DNA from 3 places in the Metabacillus sp. RB-C-LZQ-3-1 genome. Region 1 is predicted to be linked to each of the others. Evidence: riboswitches for the same ligand, from Rfam matches in the RefSeq annotation. Region 1 holds a riboswitch; each other region holds the start of a gene.

Region 1 (6,689 bases):
GTATGACAATGCAGTTACTGCCCGTGATAGCTATAAATCTTACATGGAGAAGGAAGGCATTTCTGGAAAAGTCGACTTTGAAAAACAGACCAATATTCTAGGTAAAATGGAAGCGAAAGTTCCTGAATTTAAAGGACAAATCGAATCCCAAGAAAAAGGATTAGGCTTGTTAGACGCAGTTATGAAGGGCATTGAACAAGCAAGTAGAGAAATGACTCGAGAACGAGATCGTCAGCAACAAAAAACAAAAGGTAAAAGCAAATCAAAACAACGGTACAAAGGCATGGAACTAGAAAGGTAAAGGTGATGACATGAGCGAAAAATGGGAGAAAGCTATGAAGTATGCAAAAGCCACCAACGCCATAGAAGGATTATATTTAACTCCTGAAGAAGAAAAACTGATTATAGACAACTTAGAGGGAAAAATCACTGATGAGGAATTTCATAAACGAGTATTAGACATGGTAAAATCAAAGTAGCTGGCAGGCTCAAGGGTGGTGTTTTGGGGGAAATCCCCCCTTCACCCTTTATAAACCTCCCTAAAATCTATCGATAATTAACTTGATAATAGTCAATCCATTCATACAATTTTTTATATAGCTTTGAATATTTTTCAAAAGAAATTCGATCAGTTTTAAATTTATAGCCCAATATTAAAAGTTGAAAGATTATATTTTCCTCAACTAGATTTGTTGAACAAAATTGATTTTCCATTTTATTTTAACTCCTTAAAAATACCAAATAAGAAATATTATATTTGATATTTTTGTAATTAAAAAGGACTTTTATACTATTTATCTATCAATTTTATTTCGAAGGAATCTTTTCCACCATGATTGTTTTGGTTCTTCTGCTACTGCAATCTCTAAACGCTTTTCTTCCAGTGAACGATTCAACTCGTGGATAAGTATTCGATCTCTCTTTTCAACCACATCCTTCATTTTTGCTTCAAATGCTCGAAACATCATTTCTCGTTCTTCCTCTACTGCTTCTTTCACGATTTCCCTTAGTTCACTCTTTGATACACGCATTGTATCTTCATTCACAGGTATCGTTAACGTACCGTTATTTTCTTGTGGAAACATTGATACAACAGCTTTTATAGCGTCATTCTTGCTCATATTATTTGCTAGAAATTCTTTTAGTTTTCTTAACGGCATAATGTCTTTTTCAAAATAAGCACGACGATTATGTTCATCTCTATAAAAGCGATAACCAGCGTTTTCTAAATCAATAGACCATCTTCTTAAATTAGATGTAGTAACTTCAAGTAGATCAGCAATATCCTTCGCCCAATAGGCTCTATGTGTTTCCTCATGATTAGTGTTATCCATGGCGTTTATCACCTCTCTATTTAAAATTCTAGGAATAAATCATAAATACCTTCTTGTCAATTAGTAAATCACATAGCAACAAGAAGCAAACAAGAGTAAATGAAAGAACTTACTTTTAAATTATAGGGTTATTTTTGTGTTATTTCCCAAACTGAAAATCGTATAATTTGCCCAAATATGACTAAATATAGAAATTGAATCGCAAATCAACTTCCCAAAAGAGCTATTATGTAAACTAAAAACATAGACAAAAGTCATGTATTTAATTGTCAAATTTTGTTGTAATTTGTTAGAATAGCACTAGTTTAATAATTCCCGATAAAGGCAAACTTATCGAAAGGTAAGGACGCAAAGCCAAGGACCTAAAGCATTTTTTGCTATGGTAGCCTAGCCACCGAAGAAAACTAGATCAAAAAGGTGAACCTAGGCTCTTCAGGTTCACCTTTTTGTTTATTTTATATGTAAAAAAATGGAATAAGGAAGGTGTGAGTTTTGTCTATTGAAGATTTTATAAAGGAAGAAAAATTCTTCCACCATTTTCAGCCTATTTTTTGTCTGAAAACTGGGAATATATTGGGTTTTGAAGTACTTCTCAGATCCAATATGTATTCTAATCCTGAATATATTTTCCAAGAAGCAATAAAAGGAAATAAGCTCTATGAATTAGATTCTGGGTCTATTCATAAAGCTATTTCTACCTACAATTCAGCAGGATTATCTAAAAAAGACGGGAAATTATTTTTGAATATACTTCCATCGACTATCGTAAATCCTGATTTCCCATATTTTCTCAATAAAATTATGGCTGAAAATTATTTAAATAGTCAAGAAATTATTCTAGAGATTTCTGAATCTGAAAATATTCAGGATTTTGATACATTTAAAACTAGAATATTGGAAATAAAAAAACATGGATTTTTAATTGCTATTGATGATATTGGACATGGATATTGTAATTTGAAAACTATTATAGAGCTAAATCCAGACTATTTAAAGTTAGATCGATATTTTTCAAAAGAACTAAAATCTTCTAAACAAAAACAATCCCTTATTTCATTTTTTCTAAATTATTGTCAAGAATATAAAAGTCAATTAATTTTAGAAGGTTTAGAAGATGAATTGGATATGGAAATGGCAAAATCCTTAGGTATTCCTATTGCCCAAGGTTATTTATTAGGAAAACCAGCTTTATTAACAGAATTCTACAATTATCATCTATAAACTATAAATTAATTTTTTTAAAGTTTTAGTATTACAATATAAAGCCGAGTTTTTCCCTAAAGGGGAGAAATAATTATGAAAAAAGTATTAATAGCAGATGATTCTTCATTTATGAGAACAACGATTAAAAAAATTATTGAACAAGAGGATTATCATGTAATTGCAGAAGCTAAAGATGGAAAAGAAGCAATCGATTATTTTGAACATTACCAACCAGATATAGTATTACTTGATTTAACAATGCCTAATATAGATGGAATTGTGGCTCTTAGAGAAATAATAAAAATTAACCCTAAAGCCAAAGTGATAGTATTTTCAGCCTTAGCTACAAAATATACGATGATAGAAGCAATACGATCTGGAGCAAAAGATTTTATTATAAAGCCACATTTCGAACAATTAATACCCACAATAAAAAGACTTTCAGAATCTCTTACAGACTAAATTAGGTTGCCTTTAGGGCAACCTTTTTGCCTTTAGGGCAGATAACGAAAAATATATAAAATAAAGGTTGTAAAACTTAGGACGAATTGCTATTTAATATAGAGTAAGAAGGGAAGAAGTTAAAAAAGTAGGTTTAACCCTTGATATTACTAGTTTTTTTGATAGTTTCGTAGTAATGAAAAATCATTACTTTTGTAATGAAAAATCATTACTACGAAACAAATAAAAAAGAGCCTTAATTTTAGGCTCTAAAATAATTTTTCAGGTAACTTTTTAAGTTCAGCAGGAGTTTTTCTAAACATAGCTTTTAGAGTTCCATTTACGTTGTCTCTATCTCCTGAAAACATGATATGAGGGTTTACAAATAAAGCATAAGCTCTAACATTATTATCTTCTAAACCACTTTCAGAACGTGCTAGAATCCCTTTATCGATTAACCCCTTTATAACTGGATTTACATTCTGCTTTTTCTTTCCTAAAACTGTTGCAAGATCAGTTTGAGTTAAAGGTGTTGAATTAGTTTTCTTGCAATCTTCTACAATGCAATTAGATTCAATTTCAACATGAGGAGCAATATCTATTAAAAAAGTTTTTTCGGCAGTAGTTAAATATTTAATTTTACGCAAGTATAAAAGATTGGCTTGGTTCAACTGGACAAACCTCGCTTTATTTTTTACTTTTCTTTCAGGAATCAATATCATTCCTCTAGAATTTGCTTTAGTTTGCAATTCAGTAGCAGTTTTAAGTTCTTCTTCTGTTAAAATCTTTTCATTTTGAATTTCTCTTAATCTAGCTCTCTTTTCAGCTTCATTAAAATTTTTTCTCATCTAATTCCTCTCCCTATGTAGCAGGAATTAGTCCCAATATGTTAGAATATAAATATCCTATAAGTAATAAAGGGACACTAATTCCTGTCCTCTATGATTTGAGAAACCGCCTATCCGACCAAAGACAGGGCGGTTTTTCTTTTTTCTATATTTCGACAATAACAGTAAAATTTCCTTTTTCATAGACTTATTGACGAGTCAACCTTTCAATTTCGCTTTCAGTTCTAAAAACTCTTTTATTCAAAGCTTGTAGATCATTATCTCGTTCATCTAGCTTTTTACTAATTTGAATCAAGATTGCAGTAATATCTTTAGGTTGTTCTGCTTCTAAACGAAGGGTTGTTTCTTCTATACGTACTAGTTGTTCCTTAATCTCTTTAAATTGCTTTTTATTTTCTTCCGACTGCTCCTGACTTTCATTCTTAAACTTATCAAAATCGCCTCTGAATTCACTTAAAGCAGTCAAAATCATATCTAGTTTTTTATCGGTCATTGTCCTTCTCCCTTTCTATTTTCACTCTCAAACTCTCTAAAAGCTTATCATCTACTCTTTTAGGCTTGTACCCCATTCTATCTATCAAAATACCCTCTATGACCTTCATACGAGCCGTATAACGCCTATATTCGCTTTCAGCATAGTCTAAGGTGTCTGAATCAACCTCAATTAATTTAGAGCCTTTCTGAATGCCTCTCATGAGATTATAGCACTTCGACCTTTCTTCTCTTACCAGTCGAAGCAAAATCAATAAATCGTATGTGTGAAAAAGCGATAGCTGACTGAATGGCAATTCTACTTGATCTAAATAAATAAAATCTTTTAATTTTGGACGCTGCTTTTTCAAAGGAGCATCACAAAACCCACAGTTTTCAGCAAATTTTTCATTTGGTGAACCGCAATATTTACAGTTCATTCTTGAAATCCCTTGCTATTTAAGAAATTCAAAACCAATGACCATAACTCGTCTGACACTTCCAGTTCATACTCGTCAATGACTGGCTGGTAAGACTGCAATCCTTCTAAAAGACCTTGTTCACTTATGAAATTCCGTTTAAAAGCATGATTAAATTCGTTCACTCTCTCAATAACAAATTCACCATTTTCTCTATAGATCAACAACTTTTTCATTTTTACACACTCCCCTTAAAATGATCTAAAGCAAATTTACGAAAATAAGCAGACATAGACTTTAAATCCTGCTCCGAAATTTCCTTCTCAATCTTTTCCCAAATATCGCTAGGAAGCGTGATAGAAACCTTTTTAGTTACTCCAAGACTTGGACGACCGGCATTTTCTTTTTTAGCTGAATTTGAGTGCTTTAAATGCTCTGGTAACAAATCATGCTTGTATGGGGGAATATAAAGCTGTTCTAACATTTCATTCAACTTTTCATAACCTAAATCATTCTTAAGAACTAAAGCTACAAATTCATCCTCTAATTGCTTCATACTCACGTATGAATCCATTTCACCATTCCATCTAGCGTCATACATTTTCTTGTGAAAGTCTAATACTTCTAACATGGTCATTCCCCTTCGTTTTTAAGTTACCTTTATTTTATCAATTTAGGTAACTTTTATCAAGAGAATAAACAGACTTAAAGAAAACTTTTTTATTTATAATCACTTGTACATAGCCTACAACACTATATTTTTCAGGGTTTTCATTAAGGTGTGAAATTTCATCAAGAAAGAAATGATTTACCTCTCTTTCTCTAAAAATCGGCTTATCAGTACCTAAGATTTCATGTGCTTTTAACATAAAATTTTCCACCTTTCTAATGAATTGGGTATAATAAAAACATAGTGAATGGTTGAAGCCACCCTAATTAAACTAGGGAGCTAAAGAGTGGTTTTCACTTTTTCTTTTCGAACGACAAGATAGCAAGCAAAAGTAGACTGCTAGTACCAGTTTGCAATAAAATTCCACTCTTTGCAGGGTGGTTTTTTATTTGCCCTAAAGGCTAAGAGGTTGCCATCAAGGCAACCAATCGTCAGCAAGAATGCTTAAACTCCCACTTTTTCAGGTTGCTTACTCTCCACTTTTTGATTTGCTTCTTTTATTTGATCTAAAGACATCCCTAAAACTTTTTCTTTATTTTTTAAGACATTTTTCTGAAATGCCATTGCAATTTTTTCAGCTTCTTCTTGTCCTTCAAATTCAAAATACTTCTCGAAAATTGCTCCAACTTCAATCAATCGTTTTGTTCGTGCTTTTCTCTCTTTCTCTTTCAATCTGCTCTCAACTTGTTGTTTTCGAGCCTTGATTTTTTCCAACTGTTCATCTAATTCCTTTAATCTTTCATTATCCGTTTTACGTGCCATCATTACCCCACCGCCTTAATTTATTTTATGTCTATTATTTTATCTCACAAGCTAGGAAAATACTACCTACAATGCTAGATTCTTCACTCGGGTTGTGGTATGATTCCCTTAGAACGAAAGAGAGAAGGGCGCACTTATACATCGTTCCGATGTGTGCGGTTGCTCGCAACAGAAAACCCTTGCCCTTCCTAAACGGAAGGACAAAAACACAATCGCCTATCGGCGAAGCCAAAACAAAAAGGTAACAATCTTACGATTATTTCCTTTTCGTTTCGGTCAAATTGGATTCGCGTGGCGACAAAAAAGGAGGTGAGAATCATGGCTATCTATCATTTTTCAGCACAGGTTATTTCAAGAGGGAGAGGACAATCGGCAGTTGCTTCTGCTTCATATCGTTCAGGGGAACAATTATTTGATGAACGTACTGGTGAAGAAAAATTCTATCGTAGAGAAGTTCAACCAGATACTATGATTCTTGCTCCTTCAAATTCTCCTGAATGGGTGCAAGATCGTAACCGTTTATGGAATGAAGTTGAGAGAA
Region 2 (6,689 bases), on a different contig from region 1:
TTAAAGCAAAAGGTATGGTATGTATTAAGCATATTACATCCATTTCCTGAGGATGCCCAAGCTTTACCGTTGCCAAAAAAACTTCACTTTTTATATTTCCCTCTACGGCCATTTATTTGGGCTTGGAGGAGATCACGGAAACATGCGTTACCCTAGGGGGAAGGAAAATGTCAGATTTAACTTACTTTTTGAAACAAATCCATCATTATGCTGGGAAGGTTCTATATATAAATTTACTTGCCATGATGTTTATAAGTTTACTTGATGGTGTAGGGATTTTATTACTCATCCCAATGATTAGTATGAGTGGGATTATAGATATAGAAGCGAATGAAATGCTTTCAAGCCTATTTTCATTTCTTAATTATATACCTGATAACATAGGTTTACCAATTATATTAGCCATTTATGTATTTATTGTTGTTGGACAAAATGTCCTGCAAAGATACATTACAATCCGAAATACAAAAATTCAACATGGCTTTTTCCGTCATATCCGAATAGAAACATACCAAGCATTACTTCATGCAAATTGGAATTTTTTTATAAAGAATCGAAAATCTGACCTTATCAATTTTTTAACTGCTGAAATTGCTCGCTCTAGTGCAGGTACACATTCATTCTTACAATTTATGACTTCTCTAGTTTTTACAGTTATTCAGATAGTGATTGCTTTTTGGTTATCTTCCAGCATAACAATTTTTGTGTTGTTAAGCGGGCTTGTTTTAATCCTTTTTAATAGAAAATTCTTAAAAAAATCGATAGCATTGGGCCAAAAAAATTATACTATGGGTAAAGAATATATGGCGGGAATAACTGACCAAATCAATGGTATTAAAGACATTAAAAGTAATTCGTTAGAAACATCTCGTATGGAATGGTTTAAAAGGATCACGAAAGGAATGCAGGATGAGCAAATTGAATATACAAAGTTAAAAACAATTTCACAAATGAATTATAAAGTGGCTTCTGCTGTTTTAATTGCAGTATTTATTTTCATTGCACTAAATATGTTTCATGCACAAGCAAGCCAATTAATGTTAATCATCGTGATTTTTTCAAGACTTTGGCCAAGGGTTGCAGCGATTCAAGGATCACTGGAACAAATCGCGACTATATTGCCTGCCTTTAAAGCTGTGAAAAAATTTCAGGAGGAATGTAAGAATTCAAGAGAGTTTCATTTTGGAAATAATAATAAATCAATACATATTAATCAAGAAATAGAATTAAAAAATGTTTTTTTCCGTTACGACAATAGCAAATCAAAAGTATATGCTTTAAATAATATAAATATTGTGATACCAGCTAATAAAATGACAGCTTTTGTAGGTCGTTCAGGTGCGGGAAAGAGTACGCTTATTGATATGTTGATGGGTTTAAATCAACCAGAAAGAGGCAAGGTCTTATTAGATGGTATCCCTTTATCACAGGAAAATATTCCATCTTTTCGTAAGTCAATTAGTTATGTTCCACAAGAACCTTTTTTATTTAATACAAGTATAAAAGATAATTTGAAACTAGTTGTACCAGATGCAACAGAAGAACAGATATGGGATGCATTGGAGTTTTCATCAGCTGCTGAGTTTGTACGTGAGCTGCCTGATGGGTTAGATACTGTTATTGGTGATAGAGGTATCCGACTCTCTGGCGGTGAGAGGCAAAGGCTAGTTTTAGCAAGGGCAATTTTACGTAAACCATCGATGTTGGTATTAGATGAAGCAACAAGTGCTCTTGACACAGAAAATGAAGCTAAAATCCAACAAGCACTAGAGAAGTTAAAAGGAAGAATGACAATAGTCGTAATCGCACATCGATTGTCAACGATACGAAATGCGGATCAAGTAGTCGTTCTAGATAAAGGTTCAGTTATTCAATATGGTGAGTTTGGCAGTTTAGCTAAAGAGAAGCATGGTATGCTTGGTCATCTTCTGGAAAGTCAAATGGAAGCGAGTTTGTAAGAATCTGAATTTTAGAAGAACTACAGATAGATGTACAAACTGGAGAGGTGTTTATGGGAAAGGGGAGATTACTTCAATTTTCGTTACTGGGTCTATGTGTCTTGATTGTTATCTTTACGATATGGGATAACAATAGAATAAAGGTCATCGAACAAGAGATCGAAATTGAAGATTTACCACAAGAATTTGAGGGATTTAAAATCCTTCAAATATCGGATTTACATGAAAAGACATTTGGGTATAAACAAGAAAGACTCATCAAAAAAATAAATTCAATTAATTACGATGTTATCGCACTAACTGGTGATTTATTAGTTATTGTAGATAGTAAAAATTATTCTCCAGCTTATGACTTGTTAGAGGGTATTAACAATAAGGAACATATGCTATTTGTTCCAGGGAATACCGACCCAAATCCATATGTTGTTAATTCGGATCGATCTATTTCAAAAAATCCATTTATTTTGGGGATGGAGGGCAGAGGGGTACAATTGCTAGATTCAGTCTATACAGTTGATAAAAAGAATGCTTCAATTAATTTTGTGAACTTTGATTTATCTAAGCTTGAACCTACGAGTAAGCTTGATAATCTAGAAAAGAATGACCTACTAGTAATATTAAATCATTATCCAATAGTAGATAAAAGAATTGAACAGATAAATGCAGACTCACACTTTTATTTTAGGGAGTATGATTTAATCATAGCTGGACATTATCATGGTGGGCAAATAAGATTTCCATTTGTCGGTGCCTTATTTATACCTGAACCATTCTATTCTAATAATGGACTATTTCCACCGCAAGATCGAGTTAAAGGGTTGTGGGAATATAATGGTATAAAACAATATGTTAGTGCAGGCTTAGGTAGTAGTAATGCAATACCGTTCTTAAAGTTTCGTTTCCTGAATCCTCCCGAGATAAATCTGTTAATTCTAACAAAGAAATAATGAATAAACGATTAATTAATTGAATTGGGGCGTGTAAAAAAGATGGTGGATTATGACACAGTTAGGACATTTTCATATCTCGTTATTTTTATTAAGAAATAAAATTCATAGTAGGGATTTACAGTATGTCTAGCATATTTTTTTACAAAATTGTTAAATTTGTAAAAAACAAAAAAGCACAATCAGCAGCCCATCAAGCCGCCAACCATGCCCTCATTTATCATTGTCATTCTGTAGTTTCCACTTGTTAAATTCCAAAAATTCTCTAAACTGTTCTTTAGACACACCGGACTTCATTGCATCCTGAACAAGCTTTGTCCATTCTAAATCGAGCTCCTCTTGATCGGTTTCGTTTTGTTCATTTAGAAGAGTATTTACTGATACACCAAGAACAGATGAGACCTTTTCTAAAAATTGAACAGAAGGATTTGACTGGAGATTACGCTCAATCGAACTTAAGTAGGATTTTGCTACTCCTGCTCGTTCTGCTAGTTCAGATAGTGATAGATTTTTTTGAGTGCGATATTTTTTTATTCTTGGACCAATCACGTCAAGTCACCTTCCTTAATGAAGCCATTATAACATATAAAGAAGGGTTTGTTTGATATGAAGAACACAAAAAGAAAAAAATTTACACAGATTTAATACATTTTTATGATGTTTTTAAAACGGCATTTGACTTTTGAGTTAAGAAATCTTTAATCTCTTCTACACTGATTCCTAGTTCAAGTGCTTCTAGTATCAACTCGACCCATTCTTGATCAAGCTGTCCGTCTTGTGTAATTTTTTCTTTTATCTCCATTATTCTTAGCCTCCTAAAATACTAATCTGTATTTCAGGCAGTCCAGCCGTCTTAGTTTGTGTAAACTGAAGACCCGTGACTTTGCGTCCCTATTTTTCAATAGGTTTGCCTTTGTACTGATTATTTTGTCACTGATTGTTGGTTATTATATTCCTATTGTCCCTTATTTATGTATAACTAATTGACTATTTACAATTTCTATTATAAAAAAGATTTATTAGGATGTATGCTGAACTTTGTCGATGAGGTTAAAATTTTTCATTTATCTGTAATTTTTACAATAGATTTACAAAAGTAGTTGTAAATTAAGGTTTCTGGGTTTTCTCATTCCGATAATTTTACATTAAAGTAATATAAATGACTGAATAATAAAATTAAATTTTGTCGAACAAAATTTAATTTTATCGATTTGTAAAACTCCTAAGTAATAGATATCATTACTTAGGAGTTTAAAATCCCCTGTGGAGTTATATAAAAAATCCCGCCATTCTGAATTGTAATATTGATTTGAGGCTCATAAAGATCTTTTAATGCTTCTTTTTCAACTTCATAGCATTCAGGTTTTTCTTCTAAGTCCTCGTAAAAATGATTTAATAGCTTTAAGTCCTCGTTCCATCTTTCTCTAGCTTTGTCAGCCCATGTATGATCTTGCTTCCTTATGTCTTCCAAGATGAATTGCTCGATTCGCTTTAATCCGCTTTGTGGTTTAATGAGCGGTGTCATCGTAAAGCAGAGGTCAGGGATTTTAGGTGTTAATTCTAATTTTTCCAGTTTTTCTTGAAAGTTTTCGATTAGAACGCCACTAACTAAATGTAAACCAATTGAATAAAGTTGATCCTTTTTCATATCACATTGATAGGAAACTATAATGTTAACGCCAATCCAGGGGTGGAGGGGAACATTTCCTCCTTGTGTTTTGACTTGCTCAAAAAGTCTGATATAGCTTCCTAGAGTTTTAGTCGATTGAAAAATTTGGTGAAGACGGGGCGCACCGAAATGCATGACCTCACCTTTCAGGTCTTTTGGCGCACGATTTTGATCAGTAATAAGGGTAAGCTTCATAGGATTTGGAACCCCATTAGTTTTTTCAAGGTAGTGCCAGTAAAATGGTCGGTTCATTAAAAGCTTATCCATTTCAATTGTCAGCTGAACAGTCATGTATCCTTCCTGATTTTCAAGTATGTTACAGGAATTCGACGAAAAGAAGCTTTCTAAAAAATGATGGATTTGCTCTTGTTGCATATTGTCGCCACCCTTCTACTTATCTCCGCTTGCTGCTTTTCTTTGCTCTTGTGAGTACTGAGCAAAGTCGAGAATCGATGTTAAATTTTCCATTTTAATTTTCATTTCACGGTCGCTTTTTGAGTGATACATGATATCCTGCAGGTGTTCCTCTAAATTTTTGATTTCTAATCTTGTAAGGATTTCATCCAGGTTACCAATGACTTTTTCAAATAAATTAATTTTGTCATATAAGAGAGTTAAAATATGTTCTTCAACCGTGTTTTTGGTTGCCATATTGAATATATTAACGTCATTTTCTTGTCCAAGACGATGGATACGGCCAATTCGTTGTTCTAAACGCATTGGGTTCCATGGTAAATCATAATTGATAATGTTATGACAAAATTGAAGGTTGATTCCTTCGCCGCCAGCTTCAGTTGCAATTAAAACTTGAACACGATTTTTAAAAAGCTCCTTCATCCAATCTTTTTTTCCTCTTTTAAAGCCTCCGCGAAAGGGAACTGATGTAATACCATGCTGTTGAAGAAACCATTGTAAATAAAATTGAGTTGCACGATATTCGGTAAAAATAATGACTTTATCATCAAGTTCTTTTATTAATTCAACAACTTTTAAGGCTTTTGAGTTTTGTGTAACACCGTCAATCGCCATCATAATGTCTTTTATAACATGATTAGGGAGGGCAGCTTCCTCTTCCTCAGGGAGGTCAAGCATTTTCTTAAGCGTCATATAGACAGCTTCACGACTACTGCAGGCTTCTCGCTGTAAAGTCATGATTGAGAACGTGTTTGCTGCATATTGTGATGATGATTTAAGAGCTGTAATGGTGTCATAAAGATGTTGTTCAGTTTCTGAAAATTCAATTGGTATTGTTTCGACATTTCGCTTTGGCCATTCGATTCCTGTGTCACCGCGCCGATTACGAATCATCACTTTGTTAATAAGCTCTCTTAGTTGTTCATGATCTTCAATAGAACGTTCCTTTGCAGAAAACACATCTGAAAAATAGGCTTCATTCCCGAGATGGCCAGGTTTTAATAAGGATACTAAGTTGAAAATTTCCTCTACTCTGTTTTGAACAGGTGTTGCTGTTAAAAGTAAACAATACTTCTTCTTTAAATTTTGAACAAATTCATAGTTTTTTGTTTTATTATTTTTAAGCTTATGAGCTTCATCAATAATGACTAAATCATAGTTTTGGTTATAGACAATTTCCCGATGTGGACTTCTTTTTGCTGTATCAATAGAAGACACAACCACATCACATGCTTCCCATACATAACTTTTCTTTTGTTCTACAGCAGGTATAAAGAACTTTTCATTTAATTCACGAGCCCATTGAGAAACAAGAGATGCAGGGACGAGAATAAGCACTTTTTTGACTAGGCCGCGAATCATATATTCTTTTAAAATAAGTCCAGCTTCAATGGTCTTTCCTAAACCAACCTCATCAGCTAGAATAGCTTTCCCATTCATTTTTTCAACAACTCTTTGGGCAACCTCTAATTGATGTGGAAGGGGTGTGAAATGTGGTAAATGTTTTGGAGCTTGCAAACCTTCAAATGAAGGAACCGCCGTGTTCTTTTGCACTTCATATGCAAGCTTGTACAGCTCCCAGTTTGACCATGGGCCATCATTTTCTAATTTTTCAAAAAAACCCTCCTGCCAAGAGGTATCGAAGTTCGTCTTTATGTTCATTGTAAAGACAGTCCTTTCGTGATTAGTACTTTATCGGAA
Region 3 (6,689 bases), on a different contig from region 1:
ACCAAATTAATCATTGGGATAAAGACCCTAATGTATTGATTAATGCAGCATCAAGAGAAGAAAATACGAACTATGGTAGGGTAGCTTGGCAAGTAATCCCGTATACTCACGGACACACATATAATGTTCAGTATTATTATCGAGACACTCAAAATAATACCATTGGCTACAACAATACAGGAATGAGATTACGAGTCGATGGAGTAGCACCAACACACGTTTCTCATATCATTAGTGGCTATCGCTATCAAAATGGGGATGATTATTGGGTAAGACCTAATGACCAGGTATATGTTACTTTTAGACAATATGACCCACATTCGGGGAATAAGTTTCAATATCTATCCTTATATGGCTCAGGAGTAGATGTAAGGTCGCAACATGTATATTCGTTTGCTAGTAACGACAATAATCAATTCGCAAAAAGTCCAAATGTTCAAATAAACTCAGCCTTACGAGAAGAAGATACAACATATGGACGAGTAAAATGGGGTATCGTTCCAAAAACGCATGGAGATGGATATAACGTTCAATATTACTACACAGATAATGTAGATAATACAAGGGGTTATATTGATACTGGAATGGATTTATGGACTGATGGAGCTGCTCCTGCTATTCAATTTAGAAATTATAGTGATACTAGTGATTTTTTTAGTAGAGGTTGGTCTACAGCAGCCATTGATGTTCGATTAAAGTATAGTGATCCACATTCAGGATATAAGCGTTCACGTTATGCTTGGTCAACATCAACAGTTACACCGACAACATGGTCTGCTTGGAGTACCAGTTCAAATTACGTTGTTTCGAATAGTAGTTACGGGCAATGGTATCTACATGTTCAAGCAGAAGATAATGTTGGTAATATTGTGACAACTTATAAAGGTACGTATAATTTTAATAATCCACCGAATGCTGATTTTACAGAAAGTCCTAATCCAACTGACCGTACTAAAAATGTATGCTTTACAAATAAGTCAACTGATCCTAATGGAAATGCGTTAACTTATGATTGGGATTACCGTAAAAAGGGTACTACGACGTGGATTAACATGAGTACAACTACAAATCCTTGTTTTAAATTTAGTGAAGTTACCACTTATGAAGTAAGACTGATCGCAACTGATTCAAATGGTGCTAGTGATTCATTAATTCGCGATGTTGTAGTGGTTAATTTACCACCTGTCGCGCAATTTAAATTTGATAAGTCAACTTACTATATTGGTGACACTATGCAGATAACCACTCTTGCTTATGATCCAGATGGAGATGCTATTACTCATTATTATGAAATTACGAAACCGAACAATGTTAAAGTTACGTTTAATACTCCTAATTTTTCTTATATCCCGGATATACCAGGGTATTACACCTTTAAGCAGACAGTAACTGATACATTCGGAGCAAGCGATACCGCAACATCTACGATTTATGTAAATGATTTAACTCTAAAAGGATATGTTAAGCACACACCTGAGTGGGTACAAAAGCACACTATAAAAGGGAATACACCTAATCAATTCTATTCGGGTGAGAAATTTATTTTAGAAGCTGATGTAACAGCATACCCTATCACTTACCTAAATGTTAAATTTGATGGTTATCAAGTAAACGGAAATCTTTATACTTCTACCGTTAGTTTACCTTACAATACACCTACATTTAGAAATGGAGAATTATTTGATTCAACATGGGTTGAGGGTGGAACGCAATTAGCTAATGGAACAGCAATATTCTCATTTGAAGTCAAATATAGTAATGGAATTGTGAAAAGGGATACCGTACAAGTAGAGATTATTGGAAGTGTATTTGATGTATTTAGGGTTCATAAGAAATTTTAGACTTTAGAATTATTTGATCACTCTTACTATGATAGAGTGGTCTTTTTTTATTTTTTCCAGTATAAAAATATAGATTCTACAAAAAATAATTGTTCCATTACCTCGAATAAAGTCGGAATAATATGGAATTTTTTTGTTTCTATCTTGGGTAATTATGTATTATACTTTTTATATAATACATAATTATTACAAATCACTAACAATAAAACCAGAGACTTATTACCATTTCGGAAAAGTTCATATGGAATAATAATACACAGTATTATGACTTATAATCTATAGAGTTTTTAGCGAAAACCTTTTAAACTGTATAATTAGAAGGGCTGAAATTAATGCGAATTGATGTGAAGAAGAAATTTGGTCAAAAAGTTAGACATTATAGGAGAAAAAAAGGTATCTCGCAGGAAGAACTTGGGCACTTAACTAATCTTCATCAAACATACGTGAGTGATGTAGAGAGAGGATTACGAAACATTTCGCTTGAAAATATCTATGAAATTGCGATTGCTTTAGAAGTTAAAATGTCTGACCTCTTGGATTTTGACTAATTTCCATCATCATCTTAATAATAAAAATAATTGGAAGTATTGAAAGAATGTTCTTATTTGGGCGCTTTGAACATTCATGAACAAGTAGCGCAACCGGCCATTATGTAAGTTATGGCTTTTTATTTTGTTTCTACAAAATATCAGAACATTACATCAATTTTATAAACCTGTTTGTTATTTATCATAAATCAACCCCCAATTTTATAAGAGGACTATCGAATTATATTTATATGAGCTTATAGATTCTTATATAAAAAATTCTTATTTTGTTTAAAAGTAGTGAATCTAAAAGTTTTCTCTTAAATTTCACATATAATAAATTCAAGAGAAGTGAAGGAAGGTTTTCAACATGCCATTAATCCGAAACAGGGAAGGTATAGATAATTTATTATTAAGTGCAAGAGAATTTGTTGTTAGAGAAAGTTTGATTTTAATTAATGAAGATACTGTTGCAGAACATATTTCTTTAACTAAAGAGCTTAAAACGGTATGGGAAGACGCTTTTAGTGAAACAGTAGATGTACTATACGCAACTTCTAAAGAATATCCTTTATCTAAAGTACCTAAAACTCAGAGAGATAGTCTTTTAAAAGTAAAATATATTGAAAACAGTTTCATATTAACTCGTGACGAAGTAAAAGAATATCTTTTAACTCATTAAGGGGGTAAGTAAGATTTTTATATCTTACTTACCCTTTTTGTTTTCTTCTCTTATTGAATGAACTAGGAAGATACGATATAATAAGGATATTCAAACTTTTTCTTTTTTCTTTTTTATGCGACCATATTTCCGTTAAGGTCAGCTGTTTACTACCAAACATTTAGAAGCCTCTGGGCTTAGGTTCGACACTTCATTGTGTCTTTATTAAACCTAATGTCCAGGGGCTTTTTTGTTTTGTCTTGGAAAAAGAGAGTGTTTGAAATAAAAAAACTTTTAGAGAGAGGAAGTATTTTATGAAAGGTGAGAGTTTACTGATTTGTAATGTATGCAGTGGTACTTGTGAAAAGACATTTATCCGAATAAAAGGAAAGTCTTTCTGTTCAGATGATTGTCTTTTGAAAGAGGAAGGAGATGAAGGGAATGTTTAAGCTAACATGCTTTGCTCCAGCTCATCCTTCTAAACTTGGACCCGCTTTAGCAGCAGTACATTTCAAAAATGTGAAAGGTAAGTTTGTATGGCAAATGGATGGCGCTCAATTTGTAATCGAGCCATTTAAGAATTACGGTGATCATCAAGCGTCATACGGTTACAGAGTTTATTTTGATGGTTCCATTGATGGTGCAATGTATTTATTTGAAATGTCAATGGGTTGTTTTTCACCTCAGATTAATGGGGTTGAATACACAATATATCATCAATCTAAAACTCAAGAATCGTGGATTAAGGACTTCCTAAAACGCCCTTCTTTCCGTACTTCAGATGTTCGGGGAGTGTTTCGTAAAGGTGATGTAGGAGTTGTATGTCTCCCTGATTCTACTGTAAACTTACAGATTCGCAAAAAAGGGACTAAACCATTCAAATTGATAGAGTTATTAAAAGAGATCGATTGTCTAAAGCATGACATTATGCCTGTGGACTACGATCTTTTTTCAGTTCAAGGGGTTGCAATATGAATGTATTCAATTTCTATACTAAACAAAGTCAATTTACGATTGGCCCGAATTACGTGGTCAAGAATGGTGGAGAAGTGGTTGCGGAAGGAACGATATTTATTTTTCAACTGCTTTTAGGATATCCAGCTTGGATTATCGTGAACGCGGAAAATGAATTTATTCCTCCACAAATTATTAGAACCGAAAGAGTGATTTCTGTTTTGCCTGAACATGAACATTTCGATGGGATTCAATGCCCTCCAAAGTTTCTATACCAGGTAGATTTTGTCTTAGATAAAAAAGCAAAAAGAATCACTGTTAACGCTGTAGATGAAGCTCATGTAATGGAGTTTGTCAAAACTTATTATCAAGAGTCGACAAACATACGAATTAACCAAACAAAGGAGAGAGTATCATGTTAAAAAATAAAATTGAGGATTTATTCAAACCACAATATATGAAAGAAAAGTTGTTCTATATGCTTAAGAAAAACGGTGAGTTCATTAAGCTTGATACGAATTTAGGCTATTTATATTCTCTACCAATCGGTGAATCTGAGGGAAAAGAAATTAGAGTAGAAGTAGCTTTACGATCAGGAAGAGAACTAACTATTCTTAATGCGTTTGTTAACGAACTTTCAGTTTCAGCTTAATTTAGGAGAGTGTAAAATAATGAAAATCAAATTATTACCTAAACAGGTATCCGTTGATGGGGATTGTACCAATATAGAGAATGTACTCTTAGAGGTCGTAGATTATGGTGATTCATACCATGTTCAGTTTCTAAAAAAAGATGAAGGTTCTCTATTAGGAAAATCTCGTTATTGTGATATTCAGAACATTGATGAAGCGTTTCGAAAAGTTGGTGAGCTTGCTAGACAAACTTGCCTTCCTTTCAACCAAATTCGGTTTCGTTCCATTTACCAATCTAATACATTGGAGGGAAGTTGCCATGAGTGAGTATGAACTTCTTCAAGCCAAAAGGCGTCAACTTTGGGAGCAACTTTGTAATTCTCACAAATTAACGCATGAAGAACGAACAAAAATTAAAGATGAATATCTAAAGCTTTTAAAGCAATCATCTTTACTGAGTCGATAACTCCATAACAACCTCTTCCTAGAAGGGGAGTAAAAAACTAACTTTTGCTCCCCTTATTCTAGGTGGGGAGCGTTATTGGGAGGAAAATTAAAATGACTGAAATTCATACACCAAATGCTGCTAATATCATGGAATCTCTATTTGTGGAAGGGATTTACGGCAATATGAAACAGACTGAAAAGAAATTAAAGGCTGTTAAGTCTGCTATGCACCAACAATTACATGACAGTGAAGTAAAACGTCATGAATTTGAAAAGTTTAACGTGGTGGCAAAGTATGTACCGAAAAAAATCTACGATGTAGATTATAAAGGTATTGTCGAGCATTTATTTAATTATCTGCAGCCGGAACTTGCGTGTCGTGCAGTGAAAATAGATGTGAAATCTCTGAAAGAAAATCCTGAGATTTTAGAGGAATTAGAGGGTTATAAAAGAAAGCCGACTTTTTATGTGAAACCTTCTCTTAATAAAGCAGGAAAAGAGCAGACCAATGCTCCAGATCCTGATTATGAAGGACTAAAACTGAATCACTTGGCTAAAGAGTTTAATAATCTGAATCCAACCTTTAAACAATATGAAGATTTATATGAAAAAGCGAAAATGGAAATGCTACAGTGTTCAGAATTACAGGAAAGAAAGAAGTTAAATCATTCTTTCGGTTCTGTATCCCTAGTGGCTAACCAAGCTGAATATAGAATTTTCAAGTTGCTAGAGGATTTTGGTGAGGATTTCTTAATCGAACATTGCTTGCCGGATAGCAGTAAAGTCCAATGGTATATGGATAATCGGTTATTAGCAAAGGCTGATATCGACGCATTTAAAACCATTAAAGATATTCGTTTAGACTTTATCGTAATGCCTCTTGATGTTGAACGTGAAGTTATGTCAATGCAGAGTCAAAGACGAATGGAACTATCTTTACGCATTTTCGGTTAATAAAAAAGAGAGGATTACACTAATTTTTATTTGTGTGTCCTTCTTTTTTGTTTTATTACATGTAATCAAACTAATGGGGGTTTAATTTTTACCATTTCAAAGAGTTTACCCAAGAATTAAAACTACTAAGGATACCTATTATTAGGAAACTATTTAGGAGGAGAAAATAATGGAAAATAAAAAATGTTCTAATTGTGGTCATGTGCAAGAGGTAAGTGATAATAATATTTATCAAGATATAACAGGGAAATATACTATTTGCGAAAAATGTAATACTGCTTATGGTGTAGAAATTAATACTGATGATATTTATTTTAAATCGTAAATTTTATTGCACATCCAAGTATGTAGTTCACCAAATAAATAGTTAAAGGAGGGTAGTCCTCTTGCTAAACAGGTTTTAGCGAGGGGATATACCACCCTTGCTCTGTTTAGTAGTGGACCAACAAACATGAACGATATTTTTCAAGAGATAAAAGAACATATGAAAGAGGTTTATTTAAGAGATGATGTTCCATTAGCAATAGCTTATTCAGGAGGTAAAGATTCAACTCTTTTATTGCTTTTGTTATGGGAAATGCTATCGTCTTTACCAGTAGACCAAAGGAGAAAAACCGTACATTTAATTTCGTCAGATACCGGGGTCGAAACACCAGATATGACAGATTATGTT

What was found. A riboswitch is a leader RNA that binds a small molecule or an ion and turns the genes downstream of it on or off. The one in region 1 is predicted to bind cyclic di-GMP.
Positions count from the first base shown of each region.
Region 2: linked by a shared signal. The riboswitch ahead of AC4GZ8_RS08700 (anti-repressor SinI family protein) and the one ahead of AC4GZ8_RS25980 (EAL domain-containing protein) in region 1 are both predicted to bind cyclic di-GMP.
Region 3: linked by a shared signal. The riboswitch ahead of AC4GZ8_RS19535 (hypothetical protein) and the one ahead of AC4GZ8_RS25980 (EAL domain-containing protein) in region 1 are both predicted to bind cyclic di-GMP.

Region 1 is NZ_JBZFLI010000040.1:256-6,944, forward strand. Features, by position in the region: partial or broken gene AC4GZ8_RS25965 (hypothetical protein) at 1-301, shown strand, start outside; gene AC4GZ8_RS25970 (antitoxin VbhA family protein) at 312-479, shown strand; gene AC4GZ8_RS25975 (MerR family transcriptional regulator) at 795-1,334, opposite strand; cyclic di-GMP riboswitch class I at 1,648-1,733, shown strand; gene AC4GZ8_RS25980 (EAL domain-containing protein) at 1,827-2,555, shown strand; gene AC4GZ8_RS25985 (response regulator) at 2,631-2,999, shown strand; gene AC4GZ8_RS25990 (MarR family transcriptional regulator) at 3,248-3,826, opposite strand; gene AC4GZ8_RS25995 (hypothetical protein) at 4,014-4,319, opposite strand; gene AC4GZ8_RS26000 (hypothetical protein) at 4,309-4,737, opposite strand; gene AC4GZ8_RS26005 (hypothetical protein) at 4,734-4,952, opposite strand; gene AC4GZ8_RS26010 (hypothetical protein) at 4,955-5,347, opposite strand; gene AC4GZ8_RS26015 (hypothetical protein) at 5,385-5,585, opposite strand; gene AC4GZ8_RS26020 (hypothetical protein) at 5,831-6,148, opposite strand; partial or broken gene mobQ (MobQ family relaxase) at 6,467-6,689, shown strand, end outside.
Region 2 is NZ_JBZFLI010000004.1:235,503-242,191, forward strand. Features, by position in the region: gene AC4GZ8_RS08680 (nucleotidyltransferase domain-containing protein) at 1-156, shown strand, start outside; gene AC4GZ8_RS08685 (ABC transporter ATP-binding protein) at 168-1,958, shown strand; gene AC4GZ8_RS08690 (metallophosphoesterase) at 2,012-2,905, shown strand; gene AC4GZ8_RS08695 (helix-turn-helix domain-containing protein) at 3,119-3,454, opposite strand; gene AC4GZ8_RS08700 (anti-repressor SinI family protein) at 3,558-3,707, opposite strand; cyclic di-GMP riboswitch class I at 3,741-3,827, opposite strand; gene AC4GZ8_RS08705 (YqhG family protein) at 4,149-4,949, opposite strand; gene AC4GZ8_RS08710 (DEAD/DEAH box helicase) at 4,965-6,650, opposite strand.
Region 3 is NZ_JBZFLI010000014.1:101,500-108,188, forward strand. Features, by position in the region: gene AC4GZ8_RS19525 (PKD domain-containing protein) at 1-1,841, shown strand, start outside; gene AC4GZ8_RS19530 (helix-turn-helix domain-containing protein) at 2,174-2,389, shown strand; cyclic di-GMP riboswitch class II at 2,413-2,496, shown strand; gene AC4GZ8_RS19535 (hypothetical protein) at 2,739-3,050, shown strand; gene AC4GZ8_RS19540 (hypothetical protein) at 3,471-4,004, shown strand; gene AC4GZ8_RS19545 (hypothetical protein) at 4,001-4,405, shown strand; gene AC4GZ8_RS19550 (hypothetical protein) at 4,399-4,635, shown strand; gene AC4GZ8_RS19555 (hypothetical protein) at 4,655-4,942, shown strand; gene AC4GZ8_RS19560 (hypothetical protein) at 4,935-5,081, shown strand; gene AC4GZ8_RS19565 (hypothetical protein) at 5,174-6,016, shown strand; gene AC4GZ8_RS19570 (hypothetical protein) at 6,186-6,341, shown strand; gene AC4GZ8_RS19575 (phosphoadenosine phosphosulfate reductase domain-containing protein) at 6,468-6,689, shown strand, end outside.